2 regions of the Rhodovulum sp. YNF3179 genome follow, and region 1 is predicted to be linked to the other one. Evidence: riboswitches for the same ligand, from Rfam matches in the RefSeq annotation. Region 1 holds a riboswitch; the other holds the start of a gene.
What was found. Region 1 has a riboswitch for thiamine pyrophosphate ahead of thiB (thiamine ABC transporter substrate binding subunit). Riboswitches for the same ligand answer to the same signal wherever they lie in the genome.
Positions count from the first base shown of each region.

Region 1 (11,619 bases):
CGCGGCCTCTATTACGGGTCCTACAAGGCCCCGCGCGAAGTGACCTGGATCATCGGCATGCTGATCTACCTGCTGATGATGGGCACGGCCTTCATGGGCTACGTGCTGCCCTGGGGCCAGATGTCGTTCTGGGGTGCCACGGTGATCACCGGGCTCTTCGGCGCGATCCCCGGCATCGGCGAGGCGATCCAGACCTGGCTGCTGGGCGGGCCGGCCGTCGGCAACGCGACGCTGAACCGCTTCCTGTCGCTGCACTACCTGCTGCCGTTCATCATCGCGGCGCTCGTCGCGGTGCATATCTGGGCCTTCCACACCACGGGCAACAACAACCCCACCGGTGTCGAGGTGCGGCGCAAGTCCAAGGCCGAGGCCGAGAAGGACACGCTGCCCTTCTGGCCCTATTTCGTGATCAAGGATCTCTTCGCGCTCGCGGTGATCCTGCTGGTCTTCTTCGCGATCGTCGGCTTCATGCCGAACTATCTCGGCCATCCCGACAACTACATCGAGGCCGATCCGCTGGTGACGCCGGCGCATATCGTGCCCGAATGGTACTTCCTGCCGTTCTACGCGATCCTGCGCGCCTTCGACGACTCGGTCTGGATCGTGCAGTTCGCCGGCTTCATCACCGGCGGCATCATCGACGCCAAGTTCTTCGGCGTGCTGGCGATGTTCGGCTCGATCCTCGTGATGGCGCTGGCGCCGTGGCTCGACACCTCGAGCGTGCGCTCGGGCCGGTACCGTCCGATGTTCAAGTGGTGGTTCTGGCTGCTGATCGTCGACTTCATGGTGCTGATGTGGGTCGGTGCGATGCCGGCCGAGGGGATCTATCCCTACATCGCCCTGATCGGGTCGGCCTACTGGTTCGGCTATTTCCTGGTCATCCTGCCGCTGCTCGGCGTGATCGAGAAACCGCTGCCGCAGCCGGCGACGATCGAGGAAGACTTCAACGCGCATTATCCGGAAAAGTCGGAGACTGCGGGCACAACGCCGACCCCGGCCGAGTGAACGAAAGGACACACACGCGATGATCAGACAGACCACGATCGCAGCGCTTGTCGCTCTCGGCCTCGGCGCGGGCCCGGCCCTGGCAGCCGGTGGCGCGGGCTACGTGAAGGATTACGACTTCTCCTTCGAGGGGCCGTTCGGCACGTTCGACCAGATGCAGCTCCAGCGCGGGCTGCAGGTCTACACGGAAATCTGCTCGGCCTGTCACGGGCTGAAGCAGCTTTACTTCCGTAACCTCGGGGATTCCGGCGGTCCAGACCTGCCGGACGACCAGGTGCGGGCGTATGCCGAGTTCTACGAGGTTCCGGACGACAGCGACGACGCCTTCCCCGGCGACATGCGCACCGCGCGGCCGTCGGACAAGTTCCCGGAAGTGACCGCCGCCGGCGCGCCGGACCTGAGCCTGATGGCCAAGGCCCGGGCCGGGTTCCACGGCCCCTATGGCCTGGGCATCAACCAGTTCCTCAAGGGGATGGGCGGTCCGGAATACATCGCCTCGCTCCTGACCGGCTACACCGGCGAGGAGAAGTTCGAGGCGGGCACCGTGCTCTACGAGAACGAGGCCTTCCCGGGTGGCTGGATCTCGATGGCGCCGCCGCTCTACGGCGACGACGTGACCTTTGCCGACGGCACCGAGGCCACGATCGAGCAGCAGGCCAAGGATCTCTCGGCCTTCCTGATGTGGACCGCCGAACCCAAGATGATGGCGCGCAAGCAGATGGGCTTCAGCTCCGTGATCCTGCTGACGCTCCTGTCGGTGCTGCTCTACCTGACGAACAAGCGGCTCTGGGCCCCGGTCAAGCGCAAGCAGGCCTGACCCGGGTTCCCGGGACGAGACGAGGGCGCGCCCGACGGGCGCGCCCTTTTCGTTTCGAAGATGCCGCGGCGCGCGGGGGATACCCGGGCCAACCGGACCGGGTCAGCCGAGATAGGCGCGCAGCGCCGGCGGCGGGTCGGCGAAGAGATCCCCGGTCGCCACGGGCGGTGCGGCCCGGCCATCGGCCACCAGGATCGTCTCCTGGGCCAGCCGCTCCGCGTCGGCGGGATCATGGGTGATCATCAGCACGGTGAGGCCCGCCTCGGTGGCGATTTCCTCGACGAGCGCCAGCATCTCCGCCTTCAGCGCCGGGCCGAGCGCGGCGAAGGGTTCGTCGAGCAGCAGGAGCGGGCGGTCCCGCAGCAGCACCCGCGCCAGCGCCGCCCGGCTCTGTTGTCCGCCCGACAGGGCCCCCGGACGCTTGGCGCCCTGGCCTGCCAGGCCGACGCGGTCCAGCACGCGGTCCACGCGGGCGCTTTCCGCCGCCGAGAGACGCAGGCTCGGGCGCAGCCCCAGCGCCACGTTGTCGGCCACGCTCATATGCGGGAACAGGTTGTGATCCTGGAAGAGCAGGGTCAGCGGCCGGTCCCCGGGGGGCAGGGCGGTGATGTCCCGGCCTTCCCAAAGGATGCGGCCCCGCGCCGGGGTAATGAAACCGGCGATCGCGGCCGCCAGCGTGCTTTTCCCCGCCCCGGAAGGCCCGATCAACGCCACGCGCCGCCCGGTCGACACGGTCAGATCGCCCGCGATGGAGAAGCCGTCGATCTCGATCAGGAGTTTTTCAAGTGTCAGTCCCAACGCGTCCTCCGCGGTCGAAGATCCAGAACAGGGCGAGGCTGAGGCAGAGCAGCAGCAGCGCAGCGCCGGTGGCGTCCTCCATGCGGTAGGCCGCCATCAGCCGGTAGAGCTGCAGGGGAAGCGTCGCCTGGTCGGGGTCGGCAAAGAGCGCGATCACGCCCAGATCGCCCATCGACAGCGCGGCCGACAGCCCGGCCGCGAAGCCGAGCGGCCGGCGGATCCGCGGCAGCGTCACCAACCGGAACCGCGTCCACCCCCCGATGCCAAGGCTTTCGGAGAGCCGTCCATAGGTCTCCGAGACGTCGCGGATCGCGGGGATCAGGGCCCGCAAGGCGAAGGGCAGGCTCATGGCCGCGTTGACCAGCGCGGTGACCGGCAGTGCCAGCGCGACCGGGTCGGCCACCGGGAACAGCAGGATGAACAGCCCGGTGCCGATCACCATGGGCGAGGCCGCGATGGAGAGGTAGCCGACGGCTTCCAGGAAACCGGCGCGGCGCGGGCGGTCCCGGAGCCGCACGATGGCCGAGGCCAGCGCGATCCCGAGCCCGAGCGTAAGGGCCGTGGAGGCCAGCGCCACCGCGAGCGACCGCAGCGCGGCCTCGAAGACGCTGGCCGGCAGGCCGGGCAGCGCGGCCAGCCCGCCCGCCGCCACCATGGCCAGCGGCAACAGAAGGAACCCCGCGACCAATGTCAGCAGCGCGGCATCGCCCCAGCGATAGGCGCGCCCCCCCGCGTCCCAGCGCTGCACGGTGCGGTCGAGCCCGGCACCGAAGGCCACGGGCACCGCGACGATCAGCGCTGCCGCGGCCGCGATCGCGCAGAGCCCGAATTGCACCAGGGCGAGCAGCGCGGCGCGTCCGAGGTCGAAATCGAAGCGGAACGCCTGGTAGATCGCCAGCTCCACCGTGGTGGCGCGCGGCCCCCCGCCGAGCGTCAGCGCGACCGCGAAGCTGGTGATGCAGATCAGGAAGATCGCCGCGAAGGCGCCGGGCACCACGGCCCGCAGCATCGGGCGTTCCAGGTGGCGCGCGATCTCGGCCGGTCCCATGCCCAGCTGCGCGGCGAGCCGGAAATGCTCGGCCGGGATGGCGTGCCAGCCCTGCAGGATCAGCCGTGTCGCCAGCGGCAGGTTGAAGAAGACATTGGCAAGCACCACGCCCTGCAACCCGTATATCGAGAGCGGCCCGAGGCCGAGCGGCGCGATCAGCCCGCTCACCAGCCCGGCCCTGCCGAACACCGCCAGCAGGCCCAGGACGGCCACGATCACCGGCAGGATGAACGGCGCGCCGAGCAGCGTGATCAGCACGCCCCGGCCGCGGAACCGGCGCCGTGCCAGGGCACGCGCCGCGGGGATCGCCAGCGCGATGCTGATCGCGGCCGAGAGCAGCGCCTGCCAGGCGGTGAAGCGGATCGCCGCCCAGTCGGCCGCACCGAGCCGCGCCGCGGCCTCGGCCCGCCAGGCGACGGCGAGGATGGTGCCGAGCGTCAGCGCCAGCAGCAGCGCCGCCGCGCCCCAGCCAAGCGCGAGCGCCGGGCTCAGCGGCTGAGCGCGTCGCGCCATTCGTTCAGCGCCGCGTCACGGATCGCGGCTGCCTCCTCGGGGGGAAAGAGCAGGGCCTTGTCCGGCGTGGCCAGCGTCTCGAAGCCCTCGGGCAGACCCGAGTCGGGTGTGACGGCGGGATACATCCAGTTCGTGGTCGGGATGACCGACTGGAAGCGGTCCGACGTCATGAAGGCGAGGAACGCGTCGGCCAGCTCCGGCTGGTCCGTGCCGGCCAGCTTGCCGGCGACCTCGACCTGCATGTAGTGGCCTTCCTCGAACAGCGCGGCGGCCTTTGTCGGATCCTCCTCGGCGATCAGGTGATAGGCCGGCGAGGTGGTGTAGGAGAGCGCCATGTCCGCCTCGCCCTCGAGGAACATGCCATAGGCCTCGGACCATCCCTTCGTCACCGTCAGGATGCGCGGGGCGAGCGCTTCCCAGATCGTGCCGGCCTCGTCGCCATAGGCGTGCTTGACCCACAGCAGCAGACCTAGCCCGGGGGTGGAGCTGCGCGGATCCTGGATCACGACCTTGAGATCCTCGTCGGCGATCAGCTCGCGAAAGCTGGCGGGCGCGTCCCCGGTCCGGGTCTCGTCGTAGACGAAGGCGAAGTAGCCCCAGTCATAGGGCAGGAATGTCGGGTCGTCCCAGGTGACGGGCAGATCGAAGGCGGGGGCGTCCTGCCCGTGGGGCGCGAAGAGCCCGGTTTCCGCCGCGGCCGCCATCAGGTTGGTGTCGAGCCCGAGCACCACGTCGGCATCGCTGCGCGCGCCCTCGAGGCGCACGCGCGCCAGCAAGGCCGCGCCGTCACCGGCCGCGACGAATTCGAGGTCGCAGCCGCAGGTCTCCTCGAAGGCGGCCTCCACCTGCGGGCCGGGCCCCCATTCGGTGACGAAGCTGTCATAGGTGTAGACGGTCAGCGTCGGGGTGTCCTGCGCAGCGGCGGCGCCCGCCAATGCCAGGAAACAACCCGCAGCCAGGATGGAAATCGGTTTCATGCGCTCCTCCTTTCGCTACAGGCGCGGTCAGGTGGAGCGTCTTGCCCTGGTCACCTTCCCTACGCCGGTGTGAGCCGGTTCAGGTTCAACGGGTTCGCGCGGCGGCGCATCTCAGCCCTTGTCGGGGCACCCCGAGGTAGGGGCGAACCTAGTTGCGGCACGGGGCTTCGGCAAGGTGAAACCGCTTGAGGCGCGCCGTCCCGCCCGCTAGACCGCGGGGACAGAGGAGAAACGCGCATGTCGATCAACAGTTTCGGGCATCTTTTCCGGGTCACGACCTGGGGCGAAAGCCACGGGCCCGCGCTGGGTGCGACCGTCGACGGTTGCCCGCCGGGCATCGCGCTCGACGCGGCCGGGCTGCAGCGCTGGCTCGACCGGCGCAAGCCGGGGCAGAACCGTTACACCACCCAGCGCCGCGAAGCCGACGAGGTCGAGATCCTGTCGGGCGTCTTCGAGGGCGAGACCACCGGCACGCCGATCCAGCTGATGATCCGCAATACCGACCAGCGGTCCAAGGATTACGGTGACATCAAGGACAAGTTCCGCCCAGGCCATGCCGATATCACCTACTGGCAGAAATACGGGATCCGCGACTACCGAGGCGGCGGGCGATCCTCGGCGCGGGAAACGGCGGCGCGGGTGGCGGCCGGCGGCGTGGCGCGCGCGGCGCTGGAGACGCTGGCGCCCGGGATCTCCATCACCGGCTACATGGTGCAGATGGGGCCGCATGCGATCGATCGTGCGCGCTTCGACTGGGCGGAGATCGACCGCAACCCCTTCTGGGTGCCCGATCCGCAGGCGGCCGAGGACTGGGCCGGCTACCTGGACGCGCTTCGCAAGTCCGGCAATTCCGTCGGCGCGGTGATCGAGGTGACGGCGCGCGGCGTTCCCGCGGGGCTGGGCGCCCCGGTCTACGGCAAGCTCGACACCGATCTCGCGGCGGCGATGATGTCGATCAACGCGGTGAAGGGCGTCGAGATCGGCGCCGGCATGGCCGCGGCGGACCTGACCGGCGAGGCCAATGCCGACGAGATCGCGATGGGGCCTGACGGGCCGGTGTATTCCTCGAACCATGCCGGCGGCATCCTCGGCGGGATATCGACGGGCCAGGACGTCGTCCTGCGTTTCGCGGTGAAGCCGACCTCGTCGATCCTGACGCCGCGGCGCACCATCACTAGGTCCGGCGCGGAAACCGAGATCGTCACCAAGGGGCGGCACGATCCCTGTGTCGGAATCCGTGCCGTACCCGTGGGCGAGGCGATGGCAGCCTGCGTCCTGCTCGATCACCTTTTGCTGCACCGCGGCCAGGTGGGCGCGAACCGCGGCGCGATCGGCTAGCGCGGGGCGGCCTCGGCCGCCTTGGCCTGTTTCGAGATCTGCACCGCCAGGATTCCCGCCATGATCACGGCGACGCCGAGCAGGTCTCCCGCGCCGAGCGCCTCGCCCAGGAGCGCGGCGGCGATGGCCACGCCCAGGAACGGGTTGAGGAAGTGGAAGGTCGCCGCCCGCGTCGCGCCGATCCGCCGGACCAGGACGAACCAGGTGAAGGTCGCCGCCAGCCCCGGCACCAGCGTCGTGTAGGCAAAGGCCGCGACGAGCTGCCAGGACCAGGTGACCTGCCAGCTTTCCAGCGCGAGACCCGCCGGGAAGAGCGCCGCGCTGCCGATCAGCATCTGCACCCCGACGATCATCAGCACGTTCCCGCCCGAGGATGCCCCGCGCACCGCGAGCGTCGCGAAGGTCAGCGCGAGCACGCCCATGAGGCAGAGCGTCAGGCCGAAGCCGTCCACCCCGGCCGAGAGCCGGTCGCCCATGATGATCGCGACGCCTGCAAACCCTGCGAAGAGCCCGAAGATCCCGAGCGCGGGGACCCTTTCGCCGAAGACGACCCAGTTCGCGGCGGCCACCAGAAGCGGCATGGAGGAGGCGATGATCGCGGCAAGCGAGGCCTCGATCGTCTGCATGGCGACGAAGTTGAGACCGAGGTAAAGCGCGTTCTGGCAGATCCCGAAGAGCACCGTGGCGCCCCATTGCGCGCGGGTGAGCCGGGCGCGCTGGCCCAGCAGCGCCGCGATGCCCACGGCCAGCAGGCCCGAGATCAGGAACCGGACGGCAAGGGCGGACAGGGGCGGCGCGTCCTGGACGATGATCCTGGCGGAGGTGAAGGCGCTGGACCACATGACGGCAAAGGCCACCCCCATAAGGATCGCGCGAATGTCCATGAAGTCCCCCTGAAAAGGAAAAGGCCGCCCGCAGGCGACCCTAGACGATGGGGCCGGGGGCGTTAAGCCCCCGGGCTCACAACGCTCAGCTGTTGACGCTGTCCTTGAGCGCCTTGGCGACGGTCATCTTGACGACCTTGTCGGCCGGCTTGTGGATCTGCTCGCCCGTGGCGGGGTTGCGGACCATCCGGGCCGGCCGCTCGCGGCAGTACACCTTGCCGACGCCGGGCAGGGTGACGGCGCCGCCGCCCGAAACTTCGCTGGTGATGATCTCGGTCAGCGCATCGATCGCGCCGCCGGCGCTTTTCTTGTCCATGCCGGTCTTCTCGGCCAGCGCGGCCACGAGTTGGGTCTTGGTCATCGGTTTTTGTGCCATTCGACTGCTCCTTCGCTTGCCCCTCGTTCTTGGGGTTACAATCCATGAATCTAACTGAATATCGTGGTGTCACACAATCGTTAGTGGCGATCAGCATAGCAAAAAACGCCATTTTGTGCGGTTTTTTCTGCCCGATTACAGAAATGCGGTCTCTTCGAAGCTCCTCAGCTTGCGGGAATGGATGCGTTCGAGTGGCATGTCGCGCAGTGTCTCGAGCGCGCGGATGCCGATCAGCAGGTGCCGTTTCACCTGGGTCTTGTAGAATTCGGTGGCCATTCCGGGCAGTTTCAGCTCGCCGTGCAGCGGCTTGTCGCTGACGCAGAGAAGCGTGCCGTAAGGCACCCGGAACCGGAAGCCGTTGGCCGCGATGGTGGCGGATTCCATGTCGAGCGCGATGGCGCGGGACTGGCTCAGCCGCTGCACCGGCCCGGACTGGTCGCGCAGTTCCCAGTTGCGGTTGTCCAGCGTCGCTACCGTGCCCGTGCGCATGATCCGCTTGAGGTCGTAGCCTTCGAATTCGGTCACCGCGCCGACCGCTTCCTCCAGCGCAATCTGGATCTCGGCCAGCGCCGGGATCGGCACCCAGACAGGCAGGTCGGCGTCCAGCACGCGATCCTCGCGCAGATAGGCATGGGCCAGCACGAAATCCCCCAGGCGCTGGCTGTTCCGAAGCCCGGCGCAATGGCCCACCATCAGCCAGGCATGCGGGCGCAGCACCGCGATATGGTCGGTGGCGGTCTTGGCGTTGGACGGGCCGACGCCGATATTCACCAGCGTGATCCCCGCCTGCTTGTCGCGCTTCAGGTGATAGGCCGGCATCTGCGGGATCTTGCCGGGTTCGGGCAGCGGATCGTCGGGGGCGGAAATGACGGCATTCCCCGGCATCACGAATTCCGTGTAGCCGGAATTCGGGTCGGCCAGCATCTCGCGGGCGAAGGCGGCGAATTCCTCGACGTAGAACTGGTAGTTGGTGAACAGGATGTGGTTCTGGAAATGCTCGGCCGCCGTGGCCGTGTAATGAACCAGCCGCGCCAGCGAGTAGTCCACCCGCTGCGCCTTGAACGGCGCCAGCGCGCCCGAGCCGTCGGGGTTCTTGAACCCGTAGCCGTTGACGATGTCGTCGTCCGTCGTGGTCAGGTCCGGCACGTCGAACACGTCGCGCAGCGTGAAGTTCAGCACGCCCTCCTGCGGGACGGTGATGTTGTCCTCGGCCGCGACGGCGAAATGCACCGGGATCGGCGTGTCGGAAAGACCGATCTCGACCGGGACGTCATGGTTTTCCAGCAAGAGCCCGATCTGCTGGCGCAGGTAGGTCTCGAAGAGATCCGGCCGCGTGACGGTGGTCGAATAGGTTCCCGGCTCGGCCACGTGGCCGAAGGCGAGGCGGCTGTCGACATGGGCGAAGCTTGCCGTGATGATCCGGATCTCGGGATAGAAGGCCCGGAACCGCGTCTGTGGCGCCGGTCCGGTCAGGCTGTCGATGAACTTCTCGCGCAGGAAGGCCGTGGCGGCGTGGTAAAGCGCGTTCAGATGCGCGACCGCCGCTTCCGCGTCCCGGAAGCTCTGCGGCGGCTCGGCGGGCGGGCTCTCGACGGGGAGGTTCTGGAGCGGCGCCTTCACGATCCGGACTCCGGGCCGGCCTCGAAGAGATCGGTCAGCTGGAACCGCGTGACATCCACGAGCCCCTTGTCGGAGATCCTGAGTTCCGGGATCACCACCAGCGCAAGCAGCGAGTGCTGCATGTAGGCGTTGTTGAGCGTGCAGCCACATGCCGCCATCGCCTCGCCCATGCGGGACGCGGCGGCGGCGACGTCTTCGGCGGGGGCGTCCGACATCAGCCCGGCGATGGGCAGCGGGACCAGCGCCAGCTCGGCGCCGTCCTTCCAGACGGTGATGCCGCCGCCGACCTCGCCCAGCCGGTTGGCCGCGGCGGCCATCATCTCGCGGTCGGTGCCCACCACGATCATGTGGTGGCTGTCATGCGCCACGGTCGAGGCCATCGCCATGCCCGGACCGTAGCCAAAGCCCGACACGAAGGCGTTGACCACGCCCCCGGTGCCGCGGTGGCGTTCGACCAGCGCGATCTGGGCTATGTCGTTCTCGGGATCGCAGTCGACGGTGCCGCGCACGGGAAGATCCGCCGTCAGGGCCCGTGTCGGCGCCTGGTTTTCGACCACGCCGATCACCCGGGCCGTCACCCGTGCCGCGTCGGCCGGCGCCGGCACTTCGAAATCCGCCGCCGCGAGGGTCCTGCCCAGATGCACCGTCGAGCGCACGTCTTCCGGCCAGTCGAGATGCGGCGTCTCGACGGTGATGCGGCCGTCGACCGCCACGGTCCGGCCGCGGGCGATGACGCCGTGGACCGGCAGCGCGCGCAGGTCCGAGGTCAGGATCACGTCGGCCCGCCGGCCCGGCGCGATGGAGCCGAGCTCGCGTTCCAGCCCGAAATGCGTCGCGGTGTTCAGCGTCGCCATCTGCAGCGCCACCAACGGATCGCAGCCGCAGTCGATGGCGTGACGCACGACGCGGTTCATATGCCCGTCTTCGACCAGCGTGCCCGAATGGCTGTCATCGGTGCAGAGGATGAAATTGCGCGGATCGAGACCCTTTTCGGTGATCGCGGTGATCTGGGATTCGACGTCGTACCAGGCCGAGCCGAGCCGCAGCATCGCGCGCATGCCCTGCCGGACGCGTGCGATGGCGTCTTCCTCGCGCGTGCCCTCGTGGTCGTCGGCGGGCCCGCCGGCGGCATAGGCGTGGAAGGCCGGGCCGAGGTCGGGGCTCGCGTAGTGCCCGCCCACGGTCTTGCCGGCGGCCTGGGTCGCCGCGATCTCGGCCAGCATCTTCCCGTCCCCGGCCACCACGCCGGGAAAATTCATCATCTCGCCCAACCCGACGATGCCGGGCCAGGACATGGCCTCGGCCACGTCTTCGGGGGTGATTTCATGGCCCGTCGTCTCGAGCCCCGGCGCCGAGGGCGCGCAGGAGGGCATCTGCGTGAAGATGTTGATCGGTTGCAGCAGCGCCTCGTCATGCATCAGCCGCACACCGCGCAGGCCCAGCACGTTCGCGATCTCGTGGGGGTCGGTGAACATCGTGGTGGTGCCGTGCGGGATCACGGCGCGGGCGAACTGCGCCGGTGTCAGCATGCCCGACTCGATATGCATATGCCCGTCGCAGAGACCGGGCACCAGGTAAAGCCCGTCGGCGTCGAGCACCTCTGTCTCGTCGCCGATGCAGTGGCTGGCATCCGGGCCGCAATAGGCAAAGCGTCCCTCGGCGATGGCGATATCCTGGGCGGGCAGGATCTCGCGGCTGTGGACGTTCACCCAGGTGCCGCCGGTGATCACCATGTCGGCCGGCGCACGGCCGGCGGCCACGGCAACCAGTCGCGGCGCGGCCTCGGCCCAGGTCTTGATCGGGGGTCGTTTGTCCATGGGGCAGTCTTTCACGTCTCGCGCGGCCGGGGCAAGCCGATCCGCACGGCAGGATCGGGCGCGGCGGTGTCAGCCATGTGACGCCCGGGCGAAAACATCCGCCAGCATGTCGGCCAGTTCCCGTGCATCGGTCTCGTCGAACGCGTCGGGGCGGTCGCTGTCCAGGTCGAACACGCCCAGCAGCCCGCCCGATCCGTCGAACACCGGCAGGACCAGTTCCGACCGGGTCGAGGCGGCGCAGGCGATATGGCCGGGGAAGGCCTCGACATCCGGGACGCGTTGCGTCTCGCCGCTGCGCGCGGCAGCGCCGCAGACCCCGCGCGAAAAGGGAATGACCAGGCAGCCATGCCCGCCCTGGTAGGGGCCGATCTTGAGCGTCTCGCCGCCCACATTGCGGTAGAACCCCACCCAGTCGAAACGGTCGTC
Region 1 covers NZ_JBOCEG010000009.1:130,998-142,616, forward strand. The annotation lists gene petB (cytochrome b) at 1-1,005, shown strand, start outside; gene ACQ5SP_RS15575 (cytochrome c1) at 1,025-1,822, shown strand; gene ACQ5SP_RS15580 (ATP-binding cassette domain-containing protein) at 1,925-2,620, opposite strand; gene ACQ5SP_RS15585 (thiamine/thiamine pyrophosphate ABC transporter permease ThiP) at 2,604-4,181, opposite strand; gene thiB (thiamine ABC transporter substrate binding subunit) at 4,157-5,158, opposite strand; TPP riboswitch at 5,198-5,302, opposite strand; gene aroC (chorismate synthase) at 5,396-6,496, shown strand; gene ACQ5SP_RS15600 (DMT family transporter) at 6,493-7,380, opposite strand; gene ACQ5SP_RS15605 (HU family DNA-binding protein) at 7,466-7,756, opposite strand; gene ACQ5SP_RS15610 (AMP nucleosidase) at 7,892-9,376, opposite strand; gene ade (adenine deaminase) at 9,373-11,193, opposite strand; gene ACQ5SP_RS15620 (GAF domain-containing protein) at 11,263-11,619, opposite strand, start outside.

Region 2 (11,619 bases), on a different contig from region 1:
CCGGGGCCGGGACGGCGCGGGACGTCACGCTGTTCAATTGCTTCGTGATGGGCACCATCCCCGACAGCATGTCCGGGATTTTCGACATGCTGAAGGAAGCCGCGCTGACCATGCAGCAGGGTGGCGGCATCGGATATGATTTCTCGACCATCCGGCCCAAGGGCGCGGCGGTCCAGGGCGTGGCCGCCGACGCGTCGGGCCCGCTCAGCTTCATGGATGTGTGGGACGCGATGTGTCGCACGATCATGTCGGCCGGCTCGCGCCGCGGCGCGATGATGGCGACGATGCGCTGCGACCACCCGGACATCGAGGATTTCATCGCCGCCAAGCAGGATCCGGCGCGGCTGCGCAACTTCAACCTCTCGGTCCTGGTCACCGACGCCTTCATGGAGGCGGTGAAGGCCGACGGCGCCTGGGATCTGGTCTTCGGCGACAAGGTGTATCACACGGTCGAGGCGCGCGCGCTCTGGGATCGGATCATGCGCGCGACCTATGACTACGCCGAACCCGGCGTGATCTTCATCGATCGCATCAACGAGATGAACAACCTGCGCTACTGCGAGGAGATCAGCGCGACGAATCCCTGCGGCGAGCAGCCGCTTCCGCCCTATGGCGCCTGCCTTCTGGGATCCGTCAACCTGGCCACCCTGGTCAGCGCCCCCTTCGAGCCGGCCGCCGCGCTCGACGAGGCGGCGCTGCACGATCTGGTGCGCACGGCCGTGCGGATGATGGACAACGTGGTCGACGTTTCGCGCTTCCCGCTGCCCCAACAGGCCGAGGAGGCGCGGAACAAGCGCCGGATCGGGCTGGGCGTCACGGGGCTGGCGGATGCGCTGCTGATGCTGGGGCTGCGCTACGGCTCGGAAGAGGCCGCCGCGCAGACCGAGGCCTGGATGAAGGCCATCGCCCGCGAGGCCTATCTCGCGTCGGTCGAGCTGGCCAGGGAAAAGGGCGCCTTCCCGCTTTTCGATGCCGAGAAGTTCCTCGAAAGCGGGGCGCTGCGGCACATGGACGAGGACGTGCGCGAGGCGATCCGCACCCATGGCATCCGGAACGCGCTGCTGACCTCGATCGCGCCGACGGGGACGATCAGCCTCTATGCCGGGAACGTATCGTCGGGGATCGAGCCGGTCTTCGCCTACAGCTACAACCGCAAGGTCCTGCAGAAGGACGGCTCGCGCACCGAGGAGGAGGTCGTCGACTACGCCGTGCAGATGTGGCGCGACAAGTTCGGCGACGCGGACCTGCCCGGGCATTTCGTCAATGCCCAGACCCTGACGCCCGAGGATCACGTGCGCATGCAGGCGGCGGCGCAGAAATGGGTCGACAGCTCGATCTCGAAAACGATCAACTGCCCCGAGGACATTTCCTTCGAGCATTTCAAGGACGTCTATCTCAAGGCCTACGAGACCGGCTGCAAGGGCTGCACGACCTATCGCCCGAACGAGGTCACCGGATCGGTGCTGTCGGTCAGCGAAGAGACCGAGGCCGCGCCAGAGGCCGACCGCGGCGCCGACGTGGTCTACATCGCCGAGCCGCTCGGCAGGCCGCAGACGCTGGAGGGGCACACCTACAAGCTCAAATGGCCGATGTCCGAGCACGCGATCTACATCACGATCAACGATATCATCGTGAACGGCCACCGGCGGCCCTTCGAGGTCTTCATCAACTCCAAGAACATGGAGCATTACGCCTGGACGGTCGCGCTGACGCGGATGATCTCGGCGGTGTTCCGGCGCGGCGGCGACGTGAGTTTCGTGGTCGAGGAACTCAAGGCGGTGTTCGACCCGCGCGGCGGCGCCTGGGTGGCGGGGAAATACATCCCCTCGATCCTGGCCGCGATCGGCGGCGTGATCGAGGAACACATGATCTCCATCGGCTTCATCGACGCGGCCGGGACCGGGCTGAAGAGCGACCCGCACGCGGCGCTCTACGATACCGGCGAGGCCGCGCCGGCCGGCAAGACCTGCGAGCATTGCGGCAGCCGCGAGATGCGCATGATCGAGGGCTGCATGACCTGCGCCGATTGCGGTTTCTCGAAATGCGGATGAGCGGCTGAGTCTCGGTCCCGCACGTCGCGGCCCGGGCAAGGGGCGGATGGCCGGCGCCGCCGTTCCGCGTGCTTGACACCGCGGACAGGGGGACTACTCCTTCGGACAGAGCAACAGGGGCGTCCGCCGCGCGCGGGCTGAGAAGCACCCTCCGAACCTGAACCGGATCATGCCGGCGTAGGGAGTTGCAAGGACGGATCGCCGTCGCGGCGTCCCTGCTTGCCTCCCCTGCCGGACAGGAGGCGAGATGAAAAATCCCGGACACCACCTCGATGCCATGCGGTCCGCTGGCCCGCTGGTCCATAACATCACCAATTTCGTGGCGATGAACGTCATGGCAAACGTGCTGCTCGCGGTGGGGGCATCCCCGGCGATGGTGCATGCCCGCGACGAGGTGGCCGAGTTCGCCGGGCTCGCGCAGGCGCTTACGGTAAACATCGGCACCGCGGATGCCGAATGGGGCGCGGCGATGGAAGAGGCCGCCGCCATCATGTCCGGGGCCGGGCGGCCCTGGGTGTTCGATCCGGTCGGCGTCGGCGCGACGCGCTTCCGCAGGACGCTGTCCGCGCGCCTGCTCGCGCTCTGCCCGGCCGTCCTGCGCGGCAACGCCTCCGAGATCCTGACGCTGGCCGGGCTGGGCGGCGCGGCGCGCGGTGTCGATGCGGGTGATGCCGTGGCCGATGCCGAGGCGGCCGCGCGCATTCTGGCCCGCCGCACCGGCGGCGTGGTCGCGGTCTCGGGGCCGGTGGACTACGTCACGGACGGCAGGCGCGCCTACCGCGTGGCGAACGGTCACCCGCTCATGGCGCGGATCACGGTGATGGGTTGTTCGCTCAACGGCGTGATCGCCGCCTTCTGCGTGGACCAGCCCGCGCTGGAGGCCACGGCCGCCGCGCTGGCCGCCTATGGCCTCGCCGGCGAGACCGCCGGCGCGCATGCGACGGGGCCGGGCAGCTTCCAGCCGGCCTTCCTCGATGCGCTCCATGCCCAGAGCGCGGCGGTGCTCGACGCCGGCGCCCGGATCGAGGCGGTCGGATGATCGGGGCGGTCTATGTCGTGACCGATCCCGAGGCGCCCCTGCCGGTCGCCGAACAGGCCCGCGCCGCGGCGCGGGGTGGCGCCTGGGCGGTGCAGCTGCGGGACAAGCGCGCCGCGGACGCGGAGATGGCACAGTTGGCCACGGCGCTGCTGGCCGAGCTCGCTCCGCTCGGCGTGCGCGTCTTCGTCAATGATCGGGTCGAGGTGGCGCGCGCCACCGGCGCGGATCTGCATATCGGCCAGGGCGATGGCGACCCGCGCGCCGCGCGGGGCCGGATCGCCCCCACGGCGCTGCTTGGCCTGTCCGTCGAGACGGTCGCGCAGTGCGCCGCGATCCCGGCGGGCGTGTCCTATATCGGCGCCGGCCCGGTCCGGGTCACGGCGACCAAGCCCGACGCGGCCGCGCCGGTCGGCATCGCGGGCCTGGCGCGGATCGCCGCCGCCGCGCCGGTTCCGACGATCGCCATCGGCGGTCTCGCCGCCGCCGATATCCCGGGGCTCAAATCCGCCGGCGCGGCCGGTCTCGCCGTGGTCTCGGCGGTCAGCCGCGCCGCCGATCCGGAGGCGGCGACACGGGCGCTTGTCGAGACATGGAGGCGGACATGATCCCGAACATCCTGTCCATTGCCGGCTCCGACCCGTCCGGCGGGGCCGGGATCCAGGCCGATATCAAGGCGATCTCGGCCAATGGTGGTTATGCCATGGCCGCGGTCACCGGCCTGACCGCGCAGAACACCACCGGCGTGCGCGACGTGGCCCTGGTCGCGCCCGGCATGGTCGCCGGCCAGATCGCCGCGATCCGCGAGGATATCCGCATCGATGCGGTGAAGATCGGCATGCTGGGCAGCGCCGCGATCGTGGAGGCCGTGGCCGGCGCGCTGGCGGGGCTGGAGGCCCCGGTGGTGCTCGACCCGGTGATGGTCGCCAAGGGCGGCGACCGCCTGCTGGCGGCCGATGCCGTCGCGGCGGTGCGCGACCGCCTGCTGCCGATGGCGACGGTTCTGACGCCCAACCTGCCCGAGGCGGCCGATCTGCTTGGCGGGGCCGAGGCCGGGAACCGCGACGCGATGGCGCCGCAGGCCGCGGCGCTGCGTGCGCTCGGCCCCTCGGCGGTGCTGCTCAAGGGCGGGCATCTGTCCGGGGCGGACTGCCCGGACCTGCTCGAGACCGCCGGCGACGCGCTCTGGCTCGAGGGGCGGCGCCACGCCACGCGGAACACCCACGGCACGGGCTGCACCCTCTCGGCGGCGCTTGCCACCGGGCTCGGCCATGGCCGATCCCTGGCCGGGGCCGCCCGCATGGCCAAGGCCTATGTGGCCGCCGCCATCGCGGCCGCCGGGGCGCTGGGCGTCGGCACGGGTCACGGGCCGGTGCATCATTTCCATGCCATGACCACGAAGGAGACGACCGCATGACCCGTCCGTTCCGGAACCAGACCGTTCTCGTCACCGGCGCGGGCCGCGGGCTTGGCGCCGCCATCGCCCGCGCCTTTCACCGCGAAGGCGCCCGCGTCGCGATCAACTATCGTCGAAGCGGCCCGGCCGCGGAGGCCCTGGCCGAGGCGCTGGGCACCGGTGCGGCGGCGGTCAAGGCCGACGTGACCGACCCCGATGCGGTCTCCGACATGGTCGCGGAGGTCGCGGCGCGTCTCGGCCCGCCGACGGTCCTGGTCCACAACGCGCTGGCGGATTTCTCCTTCGACGGGGACGCGCGGGCGCATCTCGACCGTCTGGCCTGGGAGGACGTCGCGGCCCAGACGCAGGTGGCCGTGGGCGGCGCGCTCAACGCGATCCGGGCGCTGCGCCCGCATTTCGAGGCCGCCGCCGGCGGCCGCGTGGTGACGATCGGGACCAACCTCGTCCAGAACCCGGTGGTGCCCTATCACGACTACACCGCCGCGAAGGGCGCGCTGCTGGCCTTCACGCGCACCGTGTCCAGGGAACTCGGGCCACTGGGCGTCACGGTCAACATGGTGGCCGGGGGGCTTTTGCGGACAACGGATGCCAGCGCCGCCACGCCGGAACCCGTCTTCGACATCATCGCGGAGCAGACGCCGCTCGGCCGCGTCACCACGCCGGAAGAACTGGCCGATGCCGTGCTTTTCTTCGCCTCGCCCTGGGCGCGGGCGGTGACGGGGCAGACCCTGGTGGTCGATGGCGGGCTGGTCTGCGGCTGAGAGGATCGCGCGCGGGCCGGCGCCGGCGCTCAGCGCAGGGTGGCGTCGAACTCGATGACCGTGCGCCCGTCGTCGCGGGCCGGGGAGACGGCGATCTTGGCGTTGGAGACGCCTTCGCCGGAAAACTCGATGGCGCCGTTCAGCGCCGCGCTTTCCGACTTGTAGATGTCGTAGGCGCCGTCTTCCAGCGCCGTCCGCCATTCCGTCATCAGCGCGTCCGGTTCCTCGGCCGTCGCGATCGAGAACATCCGCACGGACGAGCCGATCTCGCGGTCCGAGAGCACCTCGGCGTCGGCGGGCAGGCGCAGCACGCCGGGCACCCAGCTCTGGACCCAGCCCTGCACCTGTTCCTCGGCCGAGAGAAGCGCCGAGGTCGAGAGCACGATCGCCGCGGCGGTCACCATCTCGCGCACCCGCATGGACCTGGCCAGGCGGCGGCGGATCTCGCGCGGGGCGGCGGGCGGCGTTATACCGGCAGAGGCCATGCCGGGCAGGGCGGTCGCTGTCATCATGCGGCAATCCTAGGCGGTCGGTCGATCACGTCAATTCCGCTCGGCAATCTTTCGCCGGGCTGCCGGCGGGGGCGCGCGGCTCAGCGCATCAGGATCACGGGCACCTTGCAGGAGCGGATCATCTCGGTGGTGGTCGAGCCGATCAGCAGCGACCGCACGCGGGAATGGCCATAGGCCCCCATGACCAGAAGCTCGAAGCCTTCCGAGCCGGTCATCTCGGCCAGCACCTTCTCGGGTTCGCCGGGGCGGAGCCGCGTCTCGGCCGTGATTCCCCCGGCGGCCAGCGTCGCGGCGGCATTGTCGAGCGCGGTCCGCGCCTCCGCCGTGTCGGCACCGGCGTAGACGAGCGTGACCGCCAGCCCGGCGAAAAGCGGGCTGCGCGCCATGAAGTCCACGGCCTTCAGCGCCGAGGCCCCGCCGTCGAAGGCCACCAGCACCCGGCTGATGGGCCGGAAGGCGCGGTTGGCCACGAAGACCGGCTTGTGGCTGGCGCGCACGATCCGTTCCAGGTTGGAGCCGACATGCTCCATCGCCGTGGCGGCGGCCTCGCCGCGCTTGCCGATCACGATCATGTCGGCGGTGTCTTCCTTGGCGGTGATCGTCTCGACCAGGTCGCCCTGGCGCAGCCGCGTCTCGACCTCTATGTCGCCGTCGCCCTCGATGATGGCCTTGGCATCCTCGAGGATGGCGCGGCCGTGTTCATGCGCCAGCTTGGCACGTGCCGCGTCCAGTTCGCTCAGCTGCTCGAGCAGCCGCGAGCGTGCACCGAGCCGGATCGCCCCGCTCAGGTCCTGTTTCTCCGGGGCGTCGCGGCGGCCCATGACATGGTATATCTTGACCTTGGACCCGGTCCGCTCGGCGATCCAGGCGGCGTGGTGGCAGACGCTTTCGGAATAGGCTGAGCCATCCACCAGCGCGATGAGTGTGCGTGTCGTCATGTTATCTGTCCTCAGTGGCCGAGCAGCTCGTCCATCGCGCCGGGCTTGTCATGTATGGCGAGCCGGTCGACGATGGTTTCGGAGGCTTCGTTGAGCCCGATGATCTCGACCTCCGCGCCCTCGCGGCGGAACTTGAGCACGGCCATGTCCAGCGCCGCAACCGACGAGATGTCCCAGATATGCGCGCGGCTGACGTCGATCGTCACGCGCTCGGGCGCCTCCTTGAAATCGAAGGCGCGCATGAAATCCTCGGACGAGGCAAAAAAGAGCTGCCCCTCGACGAAATAGGTGCGGTGGCTGCCGTCGGGGGTGATCGTCGTGCGCACGCGGAAGAGCTGCGCGATCTTCCAGGCGAAGAACAGGCCCGACAGCAGCACGCCCACCAGCACGCCGATGGCGAGGTTGTGCGTGTAGACCACGAAGAAGACCGTTGCCAGCATCACGATGGACGACGAGCGCGGGTGGTCGCGCAGGTTCCGGATCGAGGACCAGGAAAAGGTGCCGATCGAGACCATGATCATGATCGCCACCAGCGCCGCCATAGGGATGATCGCGACGATATCGCCGAGCGCCACCACCATGATCAGCAGGAAGACCCCCGCCGCGAAGGCCGAGAGCCGCCCGCGCCCGCCGGATTTCACGTTGATGATCGACTGGCCGATCATCGCGCAGCCGGCCATGCCGCCAATGAAGCCCGTCGCGGTGTTGGCGAGCCCCTGGCCGATGCATTCCTGGTTCCGGTCCGAGCCGGTGTCGGTCAGGTCGTCCACGATCTGCTGGGTCATCAGGCTTTCGAGCAGCCCGACCACCGCGACCGCCACCGAGTAAGGGAAGATGATTTGCAGGGTTTCGAGATTGAGCGGAATGTCGGGGATCAGGAAGACGGGCAGCGTGTCGGGCAGCGCGCCCATGTCGCCGACGGTGCGCACCTCCCAGCCCATCAGGACGGTCAGCCCCGTCAGCACGATGATCGTCACCAGCGGCGATGGCACGGCCGTCGTCAGGCGCGGGAACAGGTAGATGATCGCCAGCCCGGCGGCGACCAGCGCATAGGTTAGCATCGGCACCTTGGAGGGGTCGAGCTCGGGCAGCTGTGCCATGAAGATCAGGATCGCAAGGGCGTTGACGAAGCCCGTCATGACCGAGCGCGAGACGAAGCGCATCACGTAGCCGAGCTTCAGGAACCCCGCGCCGATCTGCAGCAGCCCCGCCAGGACCGTTGCCGCCAGCAGGTATTCGAGCCCGTGATCGCGCACCAGCGTGACCATGAGGACGGCCGTGGCGGCCGTCGCGGCCGAGATCATGCCGGGCCGGCCGCCCGCGATCGCCACGATCACCGCGATGGAAAACGAGGCGTAGAGCCCGACCTTGGGGTCGACGCCGGCGATGATGGAAAAGGCGATCGCCTCGGGAATCAGCGCCAGCGCCACCACGAGGCCGGAAAGGAGGTCGCCGCGAATGTTGCTCGTCCATTCGCGCCGGTAGGCGTTCAGGGAAATCATGGGAAGATCAGCTGTCCTTGGGCCGCGTCGCGGGCGATGCGGTCTTGCTTGGTTAGGTCGTTCTGCTTGTTTGTCCGGCGGATCGGCGGCCGGAAGAGCCACCCGGAGCGGCCTCCGGGTCCATGTTTGCTGCGGCGCAGCATACAGGCCGCGCCGCGAAGCGCAACCGGGTCTTCGCCGGGCGGGGTGGCGGGGCAGGGCGGCGGCGCCTCGCGCATCCGCGGCCTACGGGGAATTCCCGATGGCCGGGGGGACCCGGGCGCGCTAGGCTTTTGCCGACGGCACGACACGAGGCACGGTTCATGAAGAGATTCACGGCTTTGGTCCTGGCCGCGGCGCTGCTGCCCTGCGCCGCCCTGGCCCAGGAAGATCCCCCGGCGGACGACTTCGCCTGCGACTGGCTCGGCGCGGCCGCCTTCGACCTGATGCAAGCCCGGCAGAACGGCGTGGCGCTCGACATGGCCGCCGAGCGCGTGACCGGGTCGGTGGCCGAAAACGTCGTCTACGCCAGCGAAACCCGCGCCATGCTGCGCCAGCTCGCCACGATCGCCTACCGCGCCGAGCGCGAAGGCGACGAGGCCGCCCGGCAGCGCGCGGCCGAGCGGTTTCGCGCCTCCGTCATCACGGCCTGCAGGAACAGCGGGCAGGGCGGCGGCTGAGCCGCGGCCGGCGCGTCAGCGCGCGGCTTCCATCAGCGCGGCGAGGTCGGCCGCGTCCAGCGCCACGGGGTTCGCCTTCATCGACGAGGAACTGGCCGCGGCCGCCGCCGCCGCCGCGCGCTGCTCGGCGCTGATCCCCATCATGTCGAGTCCGCCGAGCCCGTTGGCGCGCACCCAGGCGGCAAGCGTGTCGAAGGCCGCGCCGGGGGCGCAGCCGAGCGCCCCGCCGATCCAGCCGCGGACCTCGTCGATGCGCCGCGCCAGCACCGGGTCGCGGCCGTGCCGCGCGTTCGCGGCCAGGCCATGGGGCAGCAGCGTGCCGCAGATCGCGCCATGCGCCGCGCCGCTGAGCCCGCCGAGGGGGCCGGCGAGCCCGTGCACGACGCCGAGCCCCGCATTGGCCAGCGCCATGCCGCCGTAAAGGCTGGTCAGGGCCATCGCGTCGAAAGCCGCCGGGTCGGGGCGGTCGGCCAGCGTGACGAGCGCCCCGAGCCCGGCCGGGATCGCGTCCCGGCAGATCGCGTCGGTCAGCGGGGTGGCGCGGCTGCTGATATAGGGCTCGATCACCTGGGTCACCGCGTCGAGTCCCGACGCGATCAGCACGGGGCGCGGGCAGCTCTCGACCAGGGACGGATCGACCACCGCCAGGCGCGGCAGCATCGCCAGGCTGCGCAGGCTGACCTTGCGCCGCTGCGCGGGCACCGCGATCACCGCGTTCCGCGTGACCTCGGCGCCGGTCCCGGCCGTCGTGGGCACCGCGATCATGGGCAGCGGTGCGGCCTCGAGCGGCAGACCCCGGCCGACGACCTCGAGATGGTCGAGAACCGGCCGGGTCGCGGGCACCAGCGCGGCGATGGCCTTGCCCGTGTCGATGACCGAGCCGCCGCCGATCGCCACGACCGTGTCGGCGCCGGCCTCCCGCGCCGTGGCGATGCCGGCCTCGATCGCCGCGAGATCGGGTTCCCCGGCAACGCCAAAGGCGGTGACGGCGCAGTCCTGCGTGGCGAGGCCGTCCGACAGCCAGGCGACGCGCTCGGGCCGGCTGCCGGTCACCAGCAGGATCCGCCGGCCGATCCGGGCGACCGCGTCCGAGATCCCGGCGGCGGTGCCGCGCCCGAAGCGGATCTCCGTTGCCGTGGCGAAACTGAAACTGTCCCTGGTCATCCGCGTTCCCATTGCTTCCGGTCCTGGGGCGGGTAGCACGGGCGGTCCCCGATGCGCCAGCGCCGCGTCGCGCGCGGCCCCGGCTTGACACCCGGCGCGGGGGGCGTATAAGGCGCACCCATCGGGGCCACGCGGCCCCGTGTTTCATTTGGTGTTGGTGGCCCCCGCAAGGGGATGCCTGTCGCCCTTCGGGGAAAGGACAACGCCCTTCGACATACCAGAAGGAGATCAGACGGTGAGCAAACGCACCTCTGCCAAGTACAAGATCGACCGCCGCATGGGCGAAAACATCTGGGGCCGTCCGAAAAGCCCCGTCAATCGCCGCGAATACGGCCCGGGCCAGCACGGGCAGCGCCGCAAGGGCAAGATGTCCGACTTCGGCCTGCAGCTGCGTGCCAAGCAGAAGCTCAAGGGCTATTACGGCGACCTGACCGAAAAGCAGTTCCGCCGCATCTACGCCGAGGCCGAGCGCAAGCGCGGCGACACCGGCGAGATCCTGATCGGCCTCTTGGAAAGCCGGCTCGACGCGGTCGTCTACCGCGCCAAGTTCGTGCCGACCGTCTTCGCGGCGCGCCAGTTCGTGAACCACGGCCACGTGCTCGTGAACGGCAAGAAGGTCAACATTCCCTCCTACCGCGTCAAGGAAGGCGACGTGGTCGAGGTGCGTGACAAGTCCAAGCAGATGGCGCTGGTGCTCGAATCCGTCGGCCTGGCCGAGCGTGACGTGCCCGACTACATCGACGCCGATCATTCCAAGCTGACCGCCACCTTCGTGCGCACCCCGCAGCTGGCCGACGTGCCGTACCCGGTGATGATGGAACCGAATCTCGTCATCGAATTCTACGCGCAGAACTGATCCGGCCCGCCGGTTCCCGTTTTCCGAGGCCGCGCCCGCCGGGCGCGGCCTTTTCTGTTGCGGGGCCTGCCATGGGCCGCGTTGCCGCGGCCACGGTCCGGCGGTAAGGGAAAGCCATGCAGACCGATCGCCACACCGCCCTGGCCAGCCTGATCGTCATCGTGACCGGCACGCTCTGGGGGCTCTACTGGCTGCCCGTGCGCCGCCTGGCCGAGCTGGCGCTGCCGGGCGCCTGGGGCACGCTCGCCATCGTGGCGGCCGCGGCGCTGCTGCTTGCGCCGGTGGCAATCGCGCGCCGCGACCGGCTCGGCCGCGCCGACCCGCTCGCCCTGGGCGCGGTGGCGCTGGGCGGCGCGGCCTTCGTGCTCTACTCGGTGGGCTTCGTCTACGGGCGCGTGGCGATCATCATCCTGCTGTTTTTCCTCACCCCCGTCTGGAGCACCCTGATCGGGCGCTTCCTGATGGGCTGGTCGGTGCCGCGGCTGCGGCTCGCGGCCATCGCGGTCGGCCTCGTGGGGCTGGCGGTCATGCTGGGCGCAGATGGCGCGGTCCCGGTGCCGCGCGGGGCGGGGGAATGGCTTGCGCTGCTGTCGGGGCTGCTCTGGTCGGTGGCGACGACGGGCATGCGCGCGCGCCCCGGGCTGGCCCCGCCCGAGGCCGCCTTCGTCTTTGCCGCCGGCGCCACGCTCGGCGCGCTTGCATTGGCCCCGATGCTGGAGCCCT
Region 2 covers NZ_JBOCEG010000006.1:166,303-177,921, forward strand. The annotation lists gene ACQ5SP_RS12470 (adenosylcobalamin-dependent ribonucleoside-diphosphate reductase) at 1-2,051, shown strand, start outside; TPP riboswitch at 2,157-2,252, shown strand; gene thiM (hydroxyethylthiazole kinase) at 2,299-3,090, shown strand; gene thiE (thiamine phosphate synthase) at 3,087-3,695, shown strand; gene thiD (bifunctional hydroxymethylpyrimidine kinase/phosphomethylpyrimidine kinase) at 3,692-4,504, shown strand; gene ACQ5SP_RS12490 (3-oxoacyl-ACP reductase) at 4,501-5,265, shown strand; gene ACQ5SP_RS12495 (hypothetical protein) at 5,295-5,777, opposite strand; gene ACQ5SP_RS12500 (universal stress protein) at 5,858-6,715, opposite strand; gene ACQ5SP_RS12505 (SulP family inorganic anion transporter) at 6,727-8,217, opposite strand; sul1 at 8,286-8,342, opposite strand; gene ACQ5SP_RS12510 (hypothetical protein) at 8,520-8,876, shown strand; gene ACQ5SP_RS12515 (iron-containing alcohol dehydrogenase) at 8,892-10,040, opposite strand; gene rpsD (30S ribosomal protein S4) at 10,276-10,896, shown strand; gene ACQ5SP_RS12525 (DMT family transporter) at 11,013-11,619, shown strand, end outside.
Region 2: another riboswitch for thiamine pyrophosphate. It lies ahead of thiM (hydroxyethylthiazole kinase); the one in region 1 lies ahead of thiB (thiamine ABC transporter substrate binding subunit).